2 regions of the Rhodococcus indonesiensis genome follow, and region 1 is predicted to be linked to the other one. Evidence: riboswitches for the same ligand, from Rfam matches in the RefSeq annotation. Region 1 holds a riboswitch; the other holds the start of a gene.
What was found. Region 1 has a riboswitch for cobalamin ahead of ACM26Y_RS19515 (magnesium chelatase subunit D family protein). Riboswitches for the same ligand answer to the same signal wherever they lie in the genome.
Positions count from the first base shown of each region.

Region 1 (3,204 bases):
GGCATCGGGGGTGTCGAGGCCGGTGAGTGCGTCGGGGGCGGGGCCGCGCACCACCACGACCGACGGGACGCCGAGCCGCGCGGCGTTGCGTCCGATCCGTTCGGCGCGCGCCGCGTCGCGTTCGATCGCGACCGTGCGGCAGCGCGGATCGGTGCGGGCCCATTCGATGCCCACCGACCCGGCGCCGGCCCCGACGTCCCACAGCAGTTGCCCCGGCCGCGGTGCGAGCGCGCACACCGCGGCGAGCCGGATCGGTCGTTTGGAGATCTGACCGTCGTGCTCGAACGCGTCGTCGGGCAGGCCGGGCGTCGTGGGATATCCCTCGGCTCCGCAGCATTCGATGCAGACGATGTTGAGGGCGGGCGCGTCGCCGGACCAGTCGTCGGCGGTGGCGGTGCGCCGCGCCTCCTCGGGTGCGCCGAGGTCCGACAGCACGGTCAGGACGCTCGCACCGAACCCGTCGCGACGCAGCAGGTCGGCGACCCGCGCCGGGGTGGACCCGTCGGAGGAGAGCACGATCAGCCGTCGGCCCGGCCCGAAGGCGCGGCGGACCGCGTGCACGTCGCGGCCCACCAGGGTCACCACGTCCACCGATTCGGCGCTCCACCCCATGCGGGCGCGGGCCAGCGCCACCGACGACACGGCGGGCAGCACTGTCACCGCGTCGGCGCCGAGCCGGTCGATCAGGGTGGTCCCGATCCCGGAGACGAGCGGATCGCCCGACGCGACCGCCACGATCGTGCGGTCGCGGTGCCGCGCGAGCAGCGCGTCGAGCCCGTCGCGCAGCGGGGACGGCCACGGCTCGCGGACGGCGCCGGTCTCGGGCAGCAGCGCCAGATGGCGCCGTCCCCCGAGCAGGACCTGCGCGCCGAGCACCGCGTCGCGGGCGGGGGGCGGCAGGCCGTCCCAGCCGTCGGCGCCCATGCCGACGACGGTGATGTGTGAGCCCATGGCGTCGAACCCTAGCCGGTGCGGCTAGACTCGGCGCCGGCAAGACAATCGAGGTGCCCCTCACGGGGATAATCGGGAAGCCGGTGAGAATCCGGCACAGGCCCGCTGCGGTGACCCGGGAGTCGTCGATCATGCGCACCACGCGCAGCCACTGGACCGTCCGGTCCGGGAAGGCGATCGCACGGCGTCCGACCGGGAAGTCCGAATACCGGCCTCGATTCCGTTTGCCGAGAAGACATCCCAGCGGGAGCCTGTGGAGGTTGAGAGTGCACGTGTATCCGTTCAGCGCCGTCGTCGGCTCCGACGACCTGGCGCTGGCCCTGTCCCTGTGCGCGGTGTCGCCGTCGATCGGCGGGGTGCTCGTGCGCGGGGAGAAGGGCACCGCCAAGTCGACCACGGTGCGCGCCCAGGCCGCGCTGTTACCGCAGGTCACCGAGGTCGCCGGCTGCCGGTTCGCGTGCGACCCCGCCGCCCCCGACCCGTCCTGTCCCGACGGCCCGCATCCGCACGGCGCGGCGGCGCAGACCCGGCCGGCGCGGCTGGTGGAACTGCCCGTCGGCGCCACCGAGGACCGGGTCACCGGCTCCCTGCACCTGCAGAAGGCGCTGTCGGCGGGCACCGCCGAGTACGAGCCCGGCCTCCTCGCCCGGGCGCACCGCGGGGTGCTCTACGTCGACGAGGTCAACCTGCTGCACGACCATCTCGTGGACCTGCTGCTCGACGCCGCGGCGATGGGCCGCTGCTCCGTCGAGCGCGACGGGGTGTCGGTCTCGCATGCCGCCCGGTTCGTGCTGGTCGGGACGATGAACCCGGAGGAGGGCGAGCTGCGTCCGCAGCTGCTCGACCGCTTCGGACTCACCGTCGAGGTGGCCGCGCCGCGCGATCCGCAGGTGCGGGCGGAGATCGTGCGGCGGCGCCTGGCGTTCGATGCCGACCCCGCGGCGTTCGTCGCGGGCTGGGCCGACGCCGAGTCCGAGCTGGCCCGGCGGCTCGCCGGGGCCCGCGAGCGGCTGCCGCACGTGCGGCTCGGCGACGACGCGCTCGTCGCGATCGCGGAGGTGTGCGCGGCGTTCGACGTCGACGGGATGCGCGCCGACCTGGTCACCGCCAAGACCGCCGTCGCGCACGCGGCCTGGGCGGGCCGCGACGAGGTCACGCGGGAGGACATCGCGGTGGCGGCGCGGCTCGCGTTGCCGCACCGTCGTCGCCGCAACCCCTTCGACGAGCCCGGCATGGACGAGACGCTGCTCGACGAGCTGCTCGGCGACCGGTCCCCCGAACCCGATCCGGACGGATCCGACGATCCCGGCCCCGATGATCCCGGTCCGGACGACCCCGGACCCGACGGTCCCGGTGGCGGCGAAGCGACGCCGGGCCGGGACGATCGCGCGGAGGGCTCCGGCGCGGCGACGTCCGTCGCGGCCCCGGCCGAGCCCTACCGGACCCGCCTGTTCACCGTCGACCGCACGGGCCGCGGCACCGCGGGCCGGCGCTCCCGGGCGCGCACGACGGTCGGCCGCACGGTCGGCGAGCGTCGCGCCGACACCGGCCCCGTCCACCTGCCCGCCACCATCCGCGCCACCGCCGCCCACCCGTGCGCGTTTCCGGTAGCGGGAACTACCGGAAACGCGCACGGGTGGCAGGTGCGACGGAAGGTCGTAGAGGGGCGTGAGGCCAACCTGGTGCTGCTGTGCGTCGACGCCTCCGGCTCCATGGCGGCGCGGCAGCGGATGACGCAGGTCAAGACGGCGATCCTGTCGCTGCTGCTCGACGCCTACCGGCGCCGCGACACCGTCGGTCTGGTGACCTTCCGCGGCGATCGCGCCGTGCTCGCCTTGCCGCCGACCAATTCGGTGGACGTGGCCGCGGCCCGGCTGCGGGAGCTGCCGGCGGGCGGGCGCACCCCGCTCGCCGAGGGACTGCTCGAGGCGGCCGAGACGATCCGGCGGCACCGGCTGCGCGAACCCGACCGGCGGGCGTTGCTCGTCGTGGTCACCGACGGTCGCGCCACCGCAGGTGCGGACGCGGTGGCCCGGTCCCTCGCGGCCGCCGACCGCATCGCCACCGCCGGGATCGACGCGGTCGTCGTGGATTCCGAGACCGGCCGGTTCCGCATGGGTCTCGCGGCCCGGCTCGCCGAACGGCTCGGCGCCGAACACGTTCCCGTCGGCGAGGTCCACGCCGACGCGCTCACGACCGTCGTCCGAGGAAGGGCCGCGTAGATGCCGAAGGGACAACCGGCCACCGTGCCGG
Region 1 is NZ_CP180630.1:4,251,859-4,255,062, forward strand. It holds gene cbiE (precorrin-6y C5,15-methyltransferase (decarboxylating) subunit CbiE) at 1-951, opposite strand, end outside; cobalamin riboswitch at 986-1,183, shown strand; gene ACM26Y_RS19515 (magnesium chelatase subunit D family protein) at 1,218-3,173, shown strand; gene cobO (cob(I)yrinic acid a,c-diamide adenosyltransferase) at 3,174-3,204, shown strand, end outside.

Region 2 (3,204 bases), 2.3 Mb from region 1:
GGCGTGGGCGCGCACACTGACCGCGACCGCACCGGCCAGCGGGACCAGGGCTCCCAGGAAGGCCGCGAACGGCAGGGTGAAAACACCGAGTGCGCCGCCACCGACACCCAGGACCGTCACCAGCACCACCCCGAACCCGGCACCGGAGGACACGCCCAGCAGATAGGGATCTGCGAGCGGATTGCGGGTCACCGCCTGCGCCACCACGCCGGCGATCGCGAGCGCGGCACCGACGACGGCGGCCGTCAACGCTCGGGGCAGGCGGGAGTCGACGACGATCGCTTCCCGCGCCGCGGTCCACCACGGCGTGAAGGTTCCCGGTGCGAGGCGGTGCACGACGATCGCCCACACGTCGCCGAAGGGGATGTTCACCGTGCCCAGCGACACGGCGCCCGCCAGCGCCAGCACGAGCGCGGCGAGCAGCGGCGGCAGGATCAGCCACAGTGAACGATGTGGCGCGCCCCCGGCACTCTCCCGGACCGCCGGGGCCGGCGCGTGCGGCGACGAGGGGCCGGTCAGGGTGCCGGCGGAGGTCATTGCGCGTCCGGGAACGCGGCCGGGTGCAGTCCGCGGGCGATCGTCGCGACCGAGTCGACCATGCGCGAACTCTCGAAGAAGTCGTCGAGCGGCACGACGACGAAACGGTCGTTACGCACGGCGGGCGTGGTGGCCACGATCGGCTGGTTCTTCAGATAGGCGATCTTGTCCTGAGCGCTGGTCGCGCCGTAGTCGAGTACGACGATCGCCTCGGGCGCACGCTCACCGACGATCTCCCAGCCGGTGGTGAAGTACGGCTTCGGGCCTTCGGCGGTGATGTTGTCGGCGCCGGCGTAGTCGGCGATGAGGTTGCCGATGCCCACGCCACCGACCGAGAGCGGCTCGGCTTCGCCGGAGTCGTAGAAGAAGGTGCGCACGGGTGCGACGCCGGCCTGCTCCAGCCGGGCACGTACCGCGTCGAGTTCGGCGGTGATCGACTCGGTCAGTTCCGCGGCCTGCTCCTCGGCACCGAGCAGAGCGCCGAGCTGGGCGAAGTCGTTCTCCAGCAAGGCGATATCGGAGAACCCGGCACCGCAGTACTCGGAGAACAGGAACGTGTGGATACCCGCCTGCTCGAGCGTGTCCCGACCCCGGCCGGTCTTGTCGTCGAATGCGCTGCGCATCCCGCCGACGACCAGGTCCGGTTCGAGGTCGCGGATCTGCTCGTACGTCGGGTACTCGGCGGCCAGCGACGGGATCGCCCGGAACTGCTCGGCCGTCTCGGGGAGCGGGTCGTCCTTCTCGCCGTACCCCATGCCGACGATGCGGTCCCCCACACCCATCTGGATCAGGGTTTCGGTGACGTGGTCGTTCATCGACACGATCCGCTGCGGAGGCGCGTCGTAGGTGGCGGTGCGACCGCAATTGGTGATCGAGACCGGTTCGTCGAAGGCCGCGGCGGACGGGCCGGCGCCGGTGTCGGTGTCGGCACCACGCGAACAGCCTGTCAGGGCCGCGGTGGCGACGGTGAGGACGGCGAGAGCCGCCGCGGCATCGCGGGCGGGACGGCGGAAGTCGACGGGCATGGGACCTCGTGCTCTGCTCAGGTGGCACGAGGCAGACTCCGGCACGGCAGCGGCCCCGGACAGAGGTCACCGACTACCCTGCTGGACTCCATCTCGTAGACCACGACGAAATACCGGAGTCGCGCACGTCCATGCAGGCGATCGGGCTCACCGTCGGGTGGACGGTCTACCGTTGCGGGTCAGCGCCGGACTCGGACCGGACTTTCCCTGCATGGGCGTCAGCAACGCTGCGGTCATTATGCATGTCGAGGATCGGCACGGATCGCAGGGCCGGTCCCGAATGCCCGGGTCCCCGGGACGGCGTCCGAGGCGCCGTCCTCTCGTCCGAGCCGGGTGCTCGAAATTCACCCCCGGTTTCACCCCGTTCGCGGGCCCTCACTCCGGCACCGCGGCAGGCTCCGATGCGTTGCACACGAGGGAGGCTGTCGGACAGGCCGCACTCTCGTGCAGCCGGAGCCGTCGCTCCCGGCCCCTCCTCGGAGGGGATCGCGCCGGAACGTCGAGTGGGGATGCGGACCGGCGGCCGGTCACCGCGCAGGGGGCGGTGGCCGGCGTCCGGGCGCGTGCAGGCCTGCTCCACGAAACCCAGAGTTCAAAATGCGGCCATCTGCCGGAGACCCACCGCCGCGACACTGGACGCACAAAGTGTCAACGACGGACGGGGAGACACTGATGTCCGAGAACTTCGCCCACCGAACCGATCCTCTCTTCGCTCTGCCGCCCGCGACGGCGCCCCACCCGATACGCCTCGACGACCCGGCCCCGGCCCGCACGATGCCCGGCCTGCGTCCGCGGCTGGGTAGCGTGCTCGGCACCGTGGTCTCCGCGGGGGCCGTCGCCACCATGGTCACCGGCTTCGTCGCGGTCGGTACCGCCGCCACCGTCTCCGGTCTGATCTCGGCGGTGCGGCTCGGTCCCTGAGCGTTCCGGGGAACTTCCTCAGTTGCCGAACTGCACGCTGTCGACGACGACGTCGGACCCGAACAGTTCGCGGGCACGGGCGAGGGCCGCGTGACGCACCTCCGGCTCCGACAGCCTGATGGGCAACGCCAGGGTCAGCAGCGCCGAACGACTGCCGGACCTGGGCTGGGTCCTGACCCGGCACACCCAGTCCACCGTTCCACCCTCCCGGCGCGACGCCAGCTCGGTACGCGCGACGTCGCGGGCCGAACACGGCAGGGCCGGATCGGTTGTGCGTTCGAGCTCGGCCACGAGGTCCTCGAGACGATCGGTGCGCCACTGACGCAGTCCGGCTACGCGCGTTTCGACGTTCATCTCGGCACCCTTCGACGCCGGACGACCGTCGGTTGCGGTCTCGGGACCACACGGATCCGAGGTCTGCGGCGTCAGCGAAAACTGACTTCTACCGAGACCATCGCGGTGGGAGCCGCCCGCGTTTCACGAGCCCGGCAGCAGACTCCGCAGCGCCGGCAGCAGTTCCCGTTCGGCCCACCGGATGAACGGTTCCTGCCGGTCACCGCCGATCTGGACGAGGGCGACCTCGGTGAACCCCGCCTCGACGAACGGCCGGACCTTGTCGACGTACTCGTCGATGTCGTCGCCGCACGGCAGTTGCGCCCCGACCTGTTCGGGCGTCACGAACTGGGTCGCGGCCGCGAACGAGGACGGTGCGGGCAGATCC
Region 2 is NZ_CP180630.1:993,629-996,832, reverse strand. It holds gene ACM26Y_RS04645 (FecCD family ABC transporter permease) at 1-537, opposite strand, end outside; gene ACM26Y_RS04640 (ABC transporter substrate-binding protein) at 534-1,562, opposite strand; cobalamin riboswitch at 1,681-1,800, opposite strand; gene ACM26Y_RS04635 (hypothetical protein) at 2,235-2,483, shown strand; gene ACM26Y_RS04630 (hypothetical protein) at 2,502-2,837, opposite strand; gene ACM26Y_RS04625 (LLM class F420-dependent oxidoreductase) at 2,961-3,204, opposite strand, start outside.
Region 2: another riboswitch for cobalamin. It lies ahead of ACM26Y_RS04640 (ABC transporter substrate-binding protein); the one in region 1 lies ahead of ACM26Y_RS19515 (magnesium chelatase subunit D family protein).